DNA from 2 places in the Kitasatospora sp. NPDC088391 genome. Region 1 is predicted to be linked to the other one. Evidence: riboswitches for the same ligand, from Rfam matches in the RefSeq annotation. Region 1 holds a riboswitch; the other holds the start of a gene.
What was found. Region 1 has a riboswitch for cobalamin ahead of metE (5-methyltetrahydropteroyltriglutamate--homocysteine S-methyltransferase). Riboswitches for the same ligand answer to the same signal wherever they lie in the genome.
Positions count from the first base shown of each region.

Region 2: another riboswitch for cobalamin. It lies ahead of ACIQBJ_RS22680 (ribonucleoside-diphosphate reductase subunit alpha); the one in region 1 lies ahead of metE (5-methyltetrahydropteroyltriglutamate--homocysteine S-methyltransferase).

Region 1 is NZ_JBIVNB010000001.1:768,908-776,005, reverse strand. It holds gene metE (5-methyltetrahydropteroyltriglutamate--homocysteine S-methyltransferase) at 1-2,182, opposite strand, end outside; cobalamin riboswitch at 2,329-2,554, opposite strand; gene ACIQBJ_RS03300 (NACHT domain-containing protein) at 3,246-7,098, opposite strand, start outside.
Region 2 is NZ_JBIVNB010000007.1:312,712-319,809, forward strand. It holds gene ACIQBJ_RS22665 (tetratricopeptide repeat protein) at 1-43, shown strand, start outside; gene def (peptide deformylase) at 115-777, shown strand; gene ACIQBJ_RS22675 (ribonucleotide-diphosphate reductase subunit beta) at 860-1,855, opposite strand; gene ACIQBJ_RS22680 (ribonucleoside-diphosphate reductase subunit alpha) at 1,876-4,290, opposite strand; cobalamin riboswitch at 4,464-4,591, opposite strand; gene ACIQBJ_RS22685 (GNAT family N-acetyltransferase) at 4,718-5,233, opposite strand; gene ACIQBJ_RS22690 (helix-turn-helix domain-containing protein) at 5,503-6,477, shown strand; gene ACIQBJ_RS22695 (histidine phosphatase family protein) at 6,505-7,098, opposite strand, start outside.

The DNA.
Region 1 (7,098 bases):
CCGCCAGCCCGGCCCGCAGCAGGCGCAGCGCCTCCTCGGTGCTCGGCACGCGCGGGGAGTGGATGTCCCACACGCCCGGGCCGACCTCGGCGAGGTAGCCGGCGTCGCCGAGTTCCCGGGCGATCCGCATGTGCGAGCGGGCGGCCTCCAGCGAGATCACGTCCGCGTCCAACTCCTCGATGGCGTGCAGGATGTCGCCGAACTCGGCGTAGCACATGTGGGTGTGCACCTGGGTGTCGGCGCGGACCCCGGAGGTGGTGAGCCGGAACGCGTCGGTCGCCCAGTCGAGGTACGCGGGCCACCCGGCGCGGCGCAGCGGCAGCGTCTCGCGCAGCGCGGGCTCGTCGACCTGGATCACGGCGGCGCCCGCCGCCTCCAGGTCGACGACCTCGTCGCGCAGGGCGAGCGCGACCTGCCGGGCGGTGTCGGCGAGCGGCAGGTCGTCGCGGACGAACGACCAGGCCAGCATGGTGACCGGGCCGGTCAGCATGCCCTTGACCGGGCGGTCGGTGAGGCCCTGCGCGTAGGCGAACCAGTCGACGGTCATCGGCTCCGGACGGGAGATGTCGCCCGCCAGCACCGGCGGCCGCACGTACCGGGTGCCGTAGGACTGCACCCAGCCGTGCCGGGTCGCCAGGTAGCCGGTCAGCTGCTCGGCGAAGTACTGCACCATGTCGTTGCGCTCGGGCTCGCCGTGCACCAGCACGTCCAGCCCGGCCCGCTCCTGGTACGCGACCACCTCGCGGACCTCGGCCTCCATCCGCTTGCGGTAGTCCGCCGCGTCCAGTCGTCCCGCGTTCAACTCGGCCCGGGCGGTGCGCAGTTCGCCGGTCTGTGGGAAGGAGCCGATGGTGGTGGCGGGCAGCAGCGGCAGCTGCAGCCGGGCCCGCTGCGCCGCGGCCCGGACGGCGTACTCGGCGCCCCTGCGGGTGTCGGCGTCGGTGACGGCGGCGGCCCGGGCCCGGACGGCCGGGTCGCGGGTGATCGGGGAGGCGGCGCGGGAGGCCAGGTCGGCCCGGTTGGCGGCGAGTGGGGCGGCGATCGCGGGCGAGCCCTCGCGCAGGGCCCGGGCCAGCAGCGCCGTCTCGGCGGCCTTCTGCCGGGCGAACGCCAGCCAGCGGCCGATCTGCGGGTCGACGTCCCGTTCCGCGGCGGTGTCCAGCGGCACGTGCAGCAGCGAGCAGGACGGGGCGACGTCCACCGTGCCGGCCAGGCCGAGCAGGGTGCCGAGCGTGGTCAGCGAGGCGCCCAGGTCGTTGATCCACACGTTGCGGCCGTCGACCACGCCCGCGACCAGCCGCTTGCCGGGCAGGCCGCCGACGGCCGCCAGGTCGGTCAGGTTCCCGGCCGCCGGGCCGGTGAAGTCCAGCGCCAGGCCGTCCACCGGGGCCTTGGAGAGCGTGATCAGCGCCTCGCCGAGGCGCTCGAAGTACGAGGCGACCAGCAGCTTCGGACGGTCCGTCAGCGCGCCCAGCGCGCGGTAGGCGCGGGCGGTGGCGTTCAGCTCGGCCGGGGTGCGGTCCTGGACGAGCGCGGGTTCGTCCAACTGCACCCACTCGGCGCCCGCCGCCCGCAGGTCGGCCAGCAGTTCGGCGTACACCGGCAGCAGCCGGTCCAGCAGGGTCAGCGGCTCGAAGTCGGCGGGCCCGTCGGGCGCGGGCTTGGCGAGCAGCAGGTAGGTGACCGGGCCGAGCAGCACCGGGCGGGCCCGGTAGCCCTGGCCGAGCGCCTCGCGCAGCTCGCCGACCTGCTTCGCGGAGTGCGCGGAGAACACCGTGTCCGGCCCCAACTCCGGTACGAGGTAGTGGTAGTTGGTGTCGAACCACTTGGTCATCTCCAGCGGCGGCGCCTGCTGGGTGCCGCGCGCCATCGCGAAGTAGCCGTCCAGCGGGTCGGCGTCGAACGCCGCCCGGTGCCGGGGCGGGACCGCGCCGAGCGCGACCGTGGTGTCCAGCACGTGGTCGTACAGCGAGAAGTCGCCGGTGGGGACTTCGGTGATCCCGGCGCCGGCCAGCTGCCGCCAGTTGGCGCAGCGCAGTTCGGCGGCGGTGGAGCGGAGCGCGTCGGCGGTGACGGCGCCCTTCCAGTAGCCCTCGACCGCCTTCTTCAACTCCCGGTTCCCGCCCTGGCGGGGGTATCCGTGGACGGTGGCGACGGCCGCGGCTGCGGACTTCGTGGTCAAGGGACTCTCCTTCGCGAGTCTGTCTCCTCAAGCACCCGGGACGGGGCGAGGACGCGAAGGTGCGCGGAACCGGCCGGACGCCGCAACGGCTCCGCCGGAGGTGCACGCCGACCCGCCCACGAGGTCACCGGGGGCCGGGCGCGAACGGTCGCGCCCGGGCAACGGGCAGGTCTTCGGACTCGCGGGCACACCCGGGGAGTTCGGCACTCCCGGGCACCTACTGGCCGTCGCTTCCCAGGCCCGTCCGGGCCCAGTGCGTATGACGGCGGTCGTTCCCGCTCACCGCTGCGGGGCAGTCCCGGATTCCCACCGGGTTCCCTCTTGCGACGCTCTGCCTGGCGGACAGGGCGAACCAGTTGCGCGGCCAGTGTAACGGCCTCTGCGGCCGGGGAGGTTGCGCACGGCCGCAGCGGCGCTCGCGCGGGACCCGGCGGGCGATGCATCGGCTCCGGCGAGCCGTTCGTCCGCTGGATCGGCGACCACACCGTCGTCGACATCCCGCTGCGCTACGAGGCCAGCGAGATGAAGGCGCGCGTCGCCTTCGACACCGACGAGAAGGTCGCCGGGATCTTCGCCCTGCCCCTTAGGCAGCCCGAGCCCCTGAGGCTGCCGCGGCCTGCCCGGCCGACACCACGTCAACCACCCCCACCGGAGGGACAGATGAACGGGAGCGTACCCCGCTACGACGGCGGCGGCATCCGCTGCGACGACCAGGGCCTGACGATCCGCCGCTACCACCCCTGGGCTCCAAGCGGATCCCCTACGCGGCCGTCCGGGGCGTCGAGACGCTGCCCCTGACCGGAGTCAACAAGGTCCGCAGACGGCGGGTCTGGGGCTCCGGCGACCTCCCCCACTGGTGGAACCTCGACACCCGCCGCCCCGGCAAGAGCCTCGCCCTGGTCCTCGGCCGCCAGTACGCCCCGCCATCACCCCCGACGACCCGGACACCGTCGCCCGGATTCTCGCCGACCGCACCGTCTGACGCCAAGTCGGGCCCTGGAGCCGGGACGCCCGACCCCGTCGGTCCCGCGCCCGGGAGTTGCACCGCGCTGCCGACGGGCCGTCACTCGGCTGCGCACAGCGCCTGGAGCCTCACCAGCGCCCCCTCGTCGGGGCGGGCTCCTGCCAGCGCGGCCAGCAGGGCGCGCCGCGCCGGCGGCCCGCCCTCGCCGTACACGTAGGCGGCGATCGCCCGCAGGTAGTCGACGGCGATACTGTGGTCCGCCACCGGGAGGAACCCGTGGGAGCCCATGAGGGTCTGCATGTCCCGCAGGATCCCGTTCCGGAACTCACGGCTCATCATGTCGGGGAATTCCTGCAGGATTTCGACCAGTGCGGCTTCCTCCTGCGCGGGGCGGCTCCGGCGGCCAGCCCCCGACAGGACGCGGACGACCTCGTCGAGGTCAGCCGGTGTCCAGGTCGCCGCGAGGCAGTTGGCCCGCGCCGCAACCAGCGCGGCCCGCAGGCTCAGCCGATCGGGGAACTCGGCAGCCAGCCCCCGTAGTTCGGCGACCGCGGCGGGAGTCCCACGACGGCTCAGCAGACCGGGCAGGGAATCCCGCCACTCCCGGGCCGTCATCTCGGGCGTGACCGCGTAGGCTCCCGTCGGCCGGACGTAGTGGTGCGCCGGGAAGTACCGGTTCAGCCAGTAATAGGTTTCGCGCAGTCCTGACTCGTCGGCGTGGTTCTCGATGAGGGCCCGGCTGTCGTCCTGGGAGAGCCCCAGGGCGAGGGCCCGGCCGAACGGTTCCGGCATGCTGGCCAGTTCTTCGAAAAGCGGCCATGCATCCGATGCGCTGTGGGCGAGAAGCAACTGGGCGGCGATGACGGCGATGTCGACTTCCGGGGCCGCACTGCTTTCCCCGGCCACCGCGAGTGCGTGCTCGGCGATCTCCAGCGCGAGAGGGCAACCGTCGGCGAGGAGCCGGCTGAGCAGCTTGGTCCAGCTGCGGACCAGCGCAGGTCGGCCGTCGGTGCGCTTTTCCGTGATCGCTTCCCAAAGGGCTGCTGCATCGGCTGCCCGATCGGCGCAGCAGCCAGGGACCAAGGCCGCAGACAGCAGGGCGAACAGATCTTCCACCACTGCCCTGACGGTCGGCGACCAGCATGCCTCGACCCGCTCCAGGACCCACGATTCCGATCCTGCGGAGAACTGCCTCTCGGAGAGGGTCTTGATCGCCCTGGCGAGTCCGACGGGATCATGGGTGACTGCCCTTCGGAGGAGTGCGTCCCATGTCTCGGGGGAGAGCAGAGTGCCGTTGGCGATGGCCCCCATCCATGCACCCCACCGATCGGCAGGGAGATCGTCCAACCTGTTGTCGTTCTCCAGCAGGACCAGCGAGATGAGTCCGGCCCATGCGCGCTTGTCCTCCTGGCCGAGACCCAGCCACTCCTCGGCGTGATCGTTCTCGCGCTGCAGGAAGTTCAGGGCGTACACCGGCAGTTCGGCCAGAAACTCCTCGGGTAGGACCGAGGACCCCGGCCATTCCGGGATGTCGACGGTGAAGTGGGGGACGATCAGCCCCCTGTCCGGATCGACCTGGAAGTTCCACAGGAGCATCCAGAAGCTGTCGGTGTCCCCCGAGGACACCCTCTCCCACAGCAAAAGTTGATGTGCGGTGAATTTCTCTCGCTCCGACCATGTCGGTGCGGCGGAGGACCGGTGGTTGCGCCGCCATATCTTGGCCAGTTCGCCATGGATCTCAAAGGGCTGGTAGAACCAGGAAAGATATTTCCAGGCCGGGTTTTCTTGATCGTGGTATGCGAGTTCGAAGTGCTCCCTGTTGTCGATGTCGAAGAGGACCGAGGCCAAGTGGGCGTAGCCGTCGGCGAGTCGGCTGTCTGTCGCACACTCGGCTGCGCGGGCAAGGGCCCAGGCGAAATCGCTGCTGTCGAGCAGCGTGGTCCTGTTGCCCTGAGGCAAAAGGCTTTCGAAGAGCGAGCGATGAGGTGACGACCATTCGCGAATGACAAGCCAGGCAAAATATCTCCCGCCTTCGTCCGTGTCCGACCGGTGGTCGAGCATGGCGGTGGCGAGTGCGCGGCGCATTTCCCGAACCTCGACAGGATCCGACCCGTCGACCAGGACTGGATTCAGCGCGGTGGGGAATTCTATTTTTCTGTGATGCAAGAAGCGGGTGGCGGCGATTCGGGCGACATCGGGAATCATGGCCGCCCAGTCGGGCGCGCTCAATGCCCGGTCGATGATTTCGGAGGAAAATCTCTCATCGATGACAATGATGCCGTGAATTCTGCCTTCGCCAGCAGGTTTGGAAATGTTTTCGACGGCCCAGCTCAGAACCTGCGGGACAGCGTTTTGCGGGCACGTGGTGGGAAGGGTGGAAAGAAAATTCTCATACAGTCCGTACCGCTCATAGGAGGGCGGGGCGGTCAGCGCTTTCAGCATCGCCTCCGTGTCGAGGAAGCGGGGCCAGAGCAGGCTCAGCAGGCTGCCGCGCAGAGCGTGAAAGCGATCCGCATCGGGGTCCTCGGCCAGGTCGGCCAGGACCTTCCGCAGCGCGGGAGCGGCCGTGGCCGGGTCGCAGCCCATGGCGTTCCTGGCCGCGTGGGCACGGTCGTCGGCCGGCCAGGCAGGGTTGGCTGCGACCTTCAGCAGGGGGGACGTCAGCTCTGCGGAGGGGCACTGTTCTGCCAGGCGGAGGGCCACGCGGGCGCGGGCCAGGGTGGGCCAGTCGGTGAGGTCGGCGGGGTCGGTGGCGAGGGCGGGGAGGAGTTGGCGGGACAGGCCGGGGTGGCCGAGCACCCACCGCGTGTGCGGCCACCAGGTTTCGCCCAGTTCGACGTCGACGGCCCGTTCCAGCAGTCGGCCGACGATCAGCTCCTTGACATTGTCGGCGCGGACCAGCCCGCTGTGCATGGCGAGGCTCTCCGGGTCGGCGGAGGCCAGCCACTGCGTGCGCGCGGGGGCGAGGGCGACCAGCCAGGAGGCGGTTTCGCGGAGCGGGACCGGGATGCCGGAGATCTCCTCGCCGGGATTGCCGACCAGGAACAGGCGCTGCAGTTCGGCGTCCGTGACGGAGCGGGCGAGCAGGTGCCGGGCAGTGAGGAAGGCGGCGATCGAGGAGTGCCGGAAGGCGAGGCGGTGGGGTCCGGCGGCGGTGAACAGACCGGTCGCGAGCGTTTCGGCGAGGGCGGCCGGGGTGACGTCGAAGGGCTTACCGTCGACGGGCGTCCGCTCGCTGCCGCCTGGGAGGGTGTCGACGTCCAGGTCGGTGGCGCGCGGGCCGCCGTCCAGCGGGGTGCCCTGCCAGAGTGTGCGCCGACCGGACAGAACCAGCCGGGCGGCGATCCGGCCCGCGATCTCCAGCCGTTGCAGCCACGTGGTGGAGGGCGGCGAGGCGGGGCACCGCTCCTCGTCGTACTCCTGCGCCAGCAACTGCACGCCACTGTCGAATAGTTCGAGCGCGCCGCCAGCGAGATGACCGGTCGTCAGGTAGGTGCGCACCATCAGTTCGAGGGTGAGCGGCACGCTGGCTAGGGCGCCGGCGCGGACGGCGACGATCTCCGCGACCAACTGCTCCCCCCGGCCGGTGTCGGTGCCCTCGGTGCCGGTGAGGGCGCTCTCGGCGAGCATCACCGCGTCCTTGCGCGAGAGCGGGGCGAGGTCCAGCAGCGCGCAACTGCCGAAGGTCTCGTGCAGGACCCGGGTCAGGCGGGCCGGGTAATCGCCGGTGCGGCAGGCGACCCGTAGGCGGAGCGCGTCCGGGGCCTTGTTCCGCAGGGAGCGGGCCAGGCGGGCCGGCAGCCCGCTACTGCGGACCAGTTCGCTCTCGTCGAGCTGGTCGATCACGACTGTCAGGACGCCCCCGGCCGCCCGGGTCCGGCCCGGCGTCCGGGTGGGCAGGGCCGCCAAGTGCCGCCCCAGCACTTCGTCGTAGGTGGCGGGTGTCAGCTCC
Region 2 (7,098 bases), on a different contig from region 1:
GCCCGCGACCCGCGCCTACCGGGACCTCGAAGAGGTCTGCTGACCCCTCCGGGCCCGCGCCCCGTAGGCTGGGCCGGTACACCAGGCGGATGCGGACGAAAGCGGAACCGAGCGATGGCCGAGCACCACGACCACGACCACGACCACGAGCACGACCACGCGCACGACCACGCGCACGACCACGCGCACGAGGACGGCGAGCCCCTGCGGGTGGTCGGCGAGGAGCCCGACCTGACGAAGGGCACCGCCCGGCCGATCACCGTGGTCGGCAACCCGGTGCTGCACCGCGAGGTGAAGACGGTCACCGCCTTCGACGGCGAGCTGTCCGCGCTGATCGACGACATGTTCCAGTCGATGTACGCGGCCGAGGGCGTCGGCCTGGCCGCGAACCAGATCGGCGTCGACCTGAAGGTCTTCGTCTACGACTGCCCCGACGACGAGGGCGTCCGGCACATCGGCCACGTGGTCAACCCGGTCCTGGAGGACCTCCCGGCCGGCCGCCGGGTGCTGGACGACGGCCAGGAGGGCTGCCTGTCGGTGCCCACCGCCTACCAGGAGCTGGCCCGCCCCGGCTACGCCGCCGTCACCGGCCAGGACAAGGACGGCAACCCGGTCCGGGTCGAGGGCACCGGCTTCTTCGCCCGCTGCCTCCAGCACGAGACCGACCACCTGTACGGGTACCTGTACATCGACCGGCTCTCCAAGCGGGACCGCAAGGACGCGCTGCGGCAGATGGCCGACGGCACCCCCAAGTACGCGACCGTCCCGAACGACTGACGGCCCGGCAGGAACGGCGACAGGGCCGCACCCCCGGCGGGGGTGCGGCCCTGTCGCGTGCGGCCGGTGCGGCGGGCGCGGCCTAGAAGTCGTCGTCGAAGGAGACCGAGCCCTCGACGGCGACCTGGTACGCGGAGACCCGGCGCTCGAAGAAGTTGGTCAGCTCCTGGACGTTCTGCAGCTCCATGAACCCGAACGGGTTGGTCGAGCCGTACCGGACCGGCAGGCCGAGGCGGGCCAGCCGCTGGTCGGCGACCGCCTGCAGGTACTCGCGCATCGACTCGGTGTTCATGCCGGGCAGGCCCTCGCCGCACAGGTCGCGGGCGAACTGGAGCTCGGCCTCGACGGCCTCCTCCAGCATCTCGGTGACCTGCCGCGCCATCTTGTCGTCGAAGAGGTCGGGCTCCTCCTCGCGGACGGTGTCGACCACCGAGAACGCGAAGTCCATGTGCATCGACTCGTCGCGGAACACCCAGTTGGTGCCGGTCGCCAGGCCGTGCAGCAGGCCGCGGCTGCGGAACCAGTACACGTAGGCGAACGCGCCGTAGAAGAACAGGCCCTCGACGCAGGCCGCGAAGCAGATCAGGTTGAGCAGGAAGGCCCGGCGGTCGTCCTTGGACTGCAGCGAGTCGAGGTGGTCGACCGCGTTCATGTACTTGAAGCAGAACTGGGCCTTCTGCGCGATGGAGGGGATGTTCTCCACCGCGGCGAAGGCCGCGTTGCGGTCCTCCGGGTCGGGCAGGTAGGTGTCCAGCAGCGTCAGGTAGAACTGGACGTGCACGGCCTCCTCGAACAGCTGCCGCGACAGGTACAGGCGGGCCTCGGGGGAGTTGATGTGCTTGTAGAGGCTCAGCACCACGTTGTTGGAGACGATCGAGTCACCGGTGGCGAAGAACGCGACCAGCCGCCCGATCATGTGCCGCTCGCCCTCGGAGAGCTTGGCGAGGTCGGCGACGTCGGAGTGCAGGTCCACCTCCTCCACGGTCCAGGTGTTCTTGATCGCGTCCCGGTACCGGTCGTAGAACGACGGGTAGCGCATCGGACGGAGCGTCAGCTCGAAGCCCGGGTCGAGCAGCATCTTCTTCCGGTCGTCGGTGCTCACTGGCAGGCCTCGCAGGACTCGGGGTTCTCCAGCGAGCAGGCGATGGCGTCCTGCTCGGCCTGGGAGAGGGAAGGGGTCTGCACCGGCACGGGGGCGGCGGTGCGGGTGGCGCCGGACGCGGCCTGGGCGATCCGGGTCGCCGGGCGCGAGCGCAGGTAGTAGGTGGTCTTCAGACCGACCTTCCACGCGTACGAGTACATCGAGGAGAGCTTGCCGATGGTCGGCGCCGCCATGAACAGGTTCAGCGACTGGCTCTGGTCGATGTACGGCTGGCGCGCGGCGGCCAGGTCGATCAGGGCGCGCTGCGGCAGCTCCCACGCCGTGCGGTACAGCGAACGGACCTCCTGCGGCAGCCAGTTGAACTCCTGGATGGAGCCGTTGGCGTCGCGCAGCGCGTCCCGGGTCTGCTGGTCCCAGACGCCCAGCTCCTTCAGCTCGCGCACCAGGTACGGGTTGACCTGGAGGAACTCGCCGGAGAGGGTCTCGCGCTTGAACAGGTTGGAGACCTGCGGCTCGATGCACTCGTAGACGCCCGCGATGGACGCGATGGTCGCGGTCGGGGCGATCGCCAGCAGCAGCGAGTTGCGCAGGCCGGTGGTGGCGATCCGGGCGCGCAGCGCGTCCCAGCGCTCCGTCCACCGCGGGTCCGCGCTGCCGAAGTGGTCGATGTGCAGCTGGCCGCGGGCCGCGCGGGTCTCGCCGTACGCCTCGTGCCGGCCGAACTGCTCGGCCAGGTCGGCGGAGCGCTCGTAGGCGGTGAGCATGATGCGCTCGGCGATCAGCGTGGACAGGGCCTTCGCCTCGGCCGAGTCGAAGTCCAGCCGGAGCTGGAAGAAGACGTCCTGGAGGCCCATCACGCCCAGGCCGACCGGCCGCCAGCGGGAGTTGGACGTCCCGGCCTCGGTGGTCGGGTAGAAGTTGATGTCGATCACGCGGTCGAGGAAGGTCACCGCGGTGCGCACGGTGGCGTCCAGCCGGTCCCAGTCCATCGCGTTCGCCAGGTCGGCGGCGGTGGCGCCGGCGGCGACGTGCGCGCCCAGGTTGACCGAGCCGAGGTTGCAGACCGCGGTCTCCGAGTCGTCGGTGACCTCCAGGATCTCGGTGCACAGGTTCGAGGAGTGCACCGTGCGGCCCGGCAGCGCGGTCTGGTTGGCGGCCCGGTTGGAGGCGTCCTTGAAGGTCATCCAGCCGTTGCCGGTCTGCGCCAGGGTGCGCATCATCCGGGCGTACAGGGTCTGCGCCGGGATGGTGCGGACGGCCTTGCCGGCCAGCTCGGCCTTGACGTACGCCTCGTCGAACTCGGCGCCCCACAGGTCGACCAGCTCGGGCACGTCGGCCGGGGAGAACAGCGACCAGTCGGCGTTGGCGTTCACGCGGCGCATGAACTCGTCCGGGATCCAGTGCGCCAGGTTCAGGTTGTGGGTCCGGCGGGCCTCCTCGCCGGTGTTGTCGCGGAGCTCCAGGAACTCCTCGATGTCGGCGTGCCAGGTCTCCAGGTAGACGCAGGCCGCGCCCTTGCGCCGGCCGCCCTGGTTGACCGCCGCCACGGAGGAGTCCAGGGTGCGCAGGAACGGCACGATGCCGTTCGACTTGCCGTTGGTGCCGCGGATCAGCGAACCGCGCGAGCGGATCCGCGAGTAGGACAGGCCGATGCCGCCGGCGTGCTTGGACAGCCGGGCGATCTGGGCGTACCGGTTGTAGATCGAGTCCAGGTTGTCCAGCGGCGAGTCCAGCAGGTAGCAGGAGGACATCTGCGGGTGCCGGGTGCCGGAGTTGAACAGCGTCGGCGAGCTGGTCAGGTACTCCAGGCGGCTCATCAGGGTGTACAGCTCGGCGACCTCGCGCACCGACTCCTGGGAGGTGCCGACCGCCAGGCCCGCCGCCACGCGCAGCAGGAAGTGCTGCGGGGTCTCGACCACCTTGCGGGTGATCGGGTGGCGCAGCAGGTAGCGGGACTGCACGGTGCGCAGGCCGAAGTACTCGAAGCGGTCGTCGCCCGACTCGTCGATCAGCGAGTCGAACAGGTCGGCGTGCTCGGCCACGAACGCGGCGGTGGCGTCGCCGATCAGGCCCTCGGCGTGGCCCACGGCCACCGAGGAGGAGAACGAGGTGACCTGCTGGGTGGCGGCCTCGTCGCGGATCTCCAGCGCCAGCAGGCGGGCGGCCAGCTTCGAGTACTGCGGGTCCTCGGCGATCATCGACGCGGCGGCCTCCACGGCCAGCCCGCGCAGCTCGGCGAAGTCCGAGCCGGCGTGGCGGCCGCGCAGCGCGGCGGCGGCGACGTGGCCGGGGTCCACCTGGGGGAGATCGGTGCTGCGGTCGGTGAGCAGCCGGAGCAGCGCCGCACCGGGGTCGGTGAAGGCGTCGGCGGTTCCCTGGGACGGCAGGGTGACTGAGGCGGCGACGGTCAAGGCGCACTCTCTCCTGTGGCGGCGGCGGACGTGGCTCGGGGTGTCCGGGACCGTACGCGGCCAGGGGAGGGCAGCACGGAGGAACGCGTACGCGTTCCGGCGCGCCGAAGACCACCCCCGGTCCGCCCGCGAGACCGGACGGCAAAGCTGTGCTGCATGGCGTCTGCGGGGATGCCGTGTCGCACACCGTCGGCAGGTCCTCGGACTCTGCGGGCGTCGCTACAGCCCGCTCACCGTTGCGGGGCAGTCCCGGACTCGCACCGGGTTCCCCTGCGTCGACAGCGAGAGTGAGCATACATGTAGTGGCGGCTGGAGCTGGAAGCACCAGATGTAGTAGAGCGTGTCGTGTCGGTGGCGCCGCGCGTAGACAACGAAAACACCGGTGGCGGGCCGTCGGGGACGGCCCGCCGGGGGCCGGGGGAGCGCCCTAGGACGGTGCGTGCGGGAACCGCGTCGTGTACACCAGCAGGTCGGTGCCGGGGTGCGGCGACCAGTAGCGCTCGGGCGCCAGGGCGAAGCCCAGCGCGTCGTAGATCCGGTGGGCGTGGCGCATCTCCGGACGGGTGGAGAACGCCATCCCGGCCAGGCCGAGTTCCCGGCTGCGGTCCATCGAGGCCGCCACCAGGGCCCGGCCGACGCCGCGGCCGCGGGCCGCCGCGCCGACCGCGAGCATCCGGATCTCGCCCTCGTCCGGCCCGGCGATGTCGGCCCACGGGGTGCCGCCCGCGGCGAAGGTCACGCAGCCGAGCACGGCTCCGGTTCCCGCGTCGTCGACGGCGACCAGGAGTTCGGCCTCCCGGTTGCGGCGGGCGGTGTCGCGGAGGAGGTGGACGTAGTCGGAGTCGGGCCGGGTGTGGCCGTCGCCGACGAAAGCCTCGACGGTGACCTCCGCGGCTGCGGCGAGGTCGTGGTCGAGGGCGCGGCGGACGATCGGGGAGCGCATCCGGACAGTGTGCCGGACGCGCTCCGGCGCGGGTCGTGCAGGTCCGGGTCGTAGGGGTAGCCGGTGGGCCGGTGCCGGTCCGAGCGACCGTGGGCGGTGGTGCGTTCCAGGTCGCGGCCGACCAGGACGCCGAGGAGTCCGAAACTGCCGAGGAAGCCCAGCAGGGCGAGCGCGGTGGTCATGGCTCCACCCTCCCGCCCGGCGCCCGCCGCGACGAGTGGCAGGAACGCCCCATTGCCGCGAAATCCTGCCACTGCCATGCTGGGCGGATGCTGAGCAACGTCGCGGTGATCGTGCTGGAGGAGATCCACCCCTTCGAACTGGGCGTGGCCTGCGAGGTCTTCGGCCTGGACCGGAGCGGGGCCGGCCTGCCGGTCTACGAGTTCGGCCTGGTCGGCGACCGCCCCGGCCCGATGCGCACCCACGCCGGTTTCGACGTCCACGTCCCGCACGGCCCCGAACGGATCGCCGAGGCCGACCTGGTGATCGCCACCGCCACCGGCATTCGCGAGCAGTACCCGGCCGTGCTGATCGAGGCGCTGCGGGCCGCCCACGACCGCGGCGCCCGGCTGCTGTCGATCTGCTCCGGCAGCTTCCTGCTCGGCGCCGCCGGACTGCTCGACGGCCGCCGCTCCACCACCCACTGGCAGTACGCCGACCTGATGGCCGCCCGCTTCCCGCTCACCACCGTCGAACCCGACGTGCTGTACGTGGACGACCACCCGGTGATCACCTCGGCCGGCACCGCCGCCGGCATCGACGCCTGCCTGCACCTGGTCCGCCAGGAGCAGGGCGCCGAGGTGGCCCGCGGGATCGCCCGCCGGATGGTCGTCGCCCCGCACCGGGAGGGCGGCCAGGCCCAGTTCATCAGCCGCCCGCTGCCCGAGGACGGCGCCGACTCGCTGACCGGCGTGCTCGACTGGATGCGCCGCCACCTCGACCGGGAGAGCAGCGTCGAGGACCTCGCCCGGCGCGCCCACATGTCGCCGCGGACCTTCGCCCGGCGCTTCCAGCAGGAGACCGGCACCACCCCGCACCGCTGGCTGACCGGCCAGCGGGTGCTGTTCGCGCAGCGCCTGCTGGAGTCCACCGAGGAGAGCGTCGACGCGGTCGCCGCCCGCTGCGGCTTCGGCAACGCCGCCACCCTGCGGCACCACTTCGGCCGCCGGCTCGGCACCACCCCGCTGGCCTACCGGCGGGCCTTCGGCGGGACCGGCCGGGCCGGGGTGCGACAGAGCGTCTGAGCGGGCTCCCGGGCGCCCGCCGCGCCCTCAGGACAGGTGCTCGGTCCGGTTCCAGCCGGCCGGCCGCAGCCGCCCGTCCCGGGCCCGCCACACGCTGGCCGAGCAGTTCGCCACCGGGTCCAGCGCCAGCAGCTCCTCCTCGCCGAGCCGGTCCAGCACCTGGCGCAGCATCAGCACCGTGCAGTCGTGCGCGACCACCAGGACCGGCCGCCCCGCCTCCTCCTCGCACAGGTCGCGCAGCAGGTCGCGGACCCGCAGCGCCACGTCCAGCCAGGACTCGCCGCCCGGCGGCCGGTAGTACAGCTCGCCCAGCCGCCGCCGGCGCTCCGCCTCGGCCGGGTGGTCGCGCTCGATCGCGGCCTTGGTGAGCATCTCCAGCACGCCCAGCTCGCGGTCGCGCAGCCGCTCGTCGTAGCGGACCGCCAGCCCGACCGGGACGGCGCCCAGCCCGCTCGCCTGGGCGAGCGCGATCCGGGCGGTCTCCGCCGTCCGCACGTACGGGGAGCACCAGACCGCCCGGGGCCGGTCCGCGGGCGGCCGGGCGGCCCACCAGCGGCCCAGGTCGCGGGCCTGGTCCTGGCCGTGCAGGGAGAGCGGGATGTCGGCGTCCCGGGAGGTGAT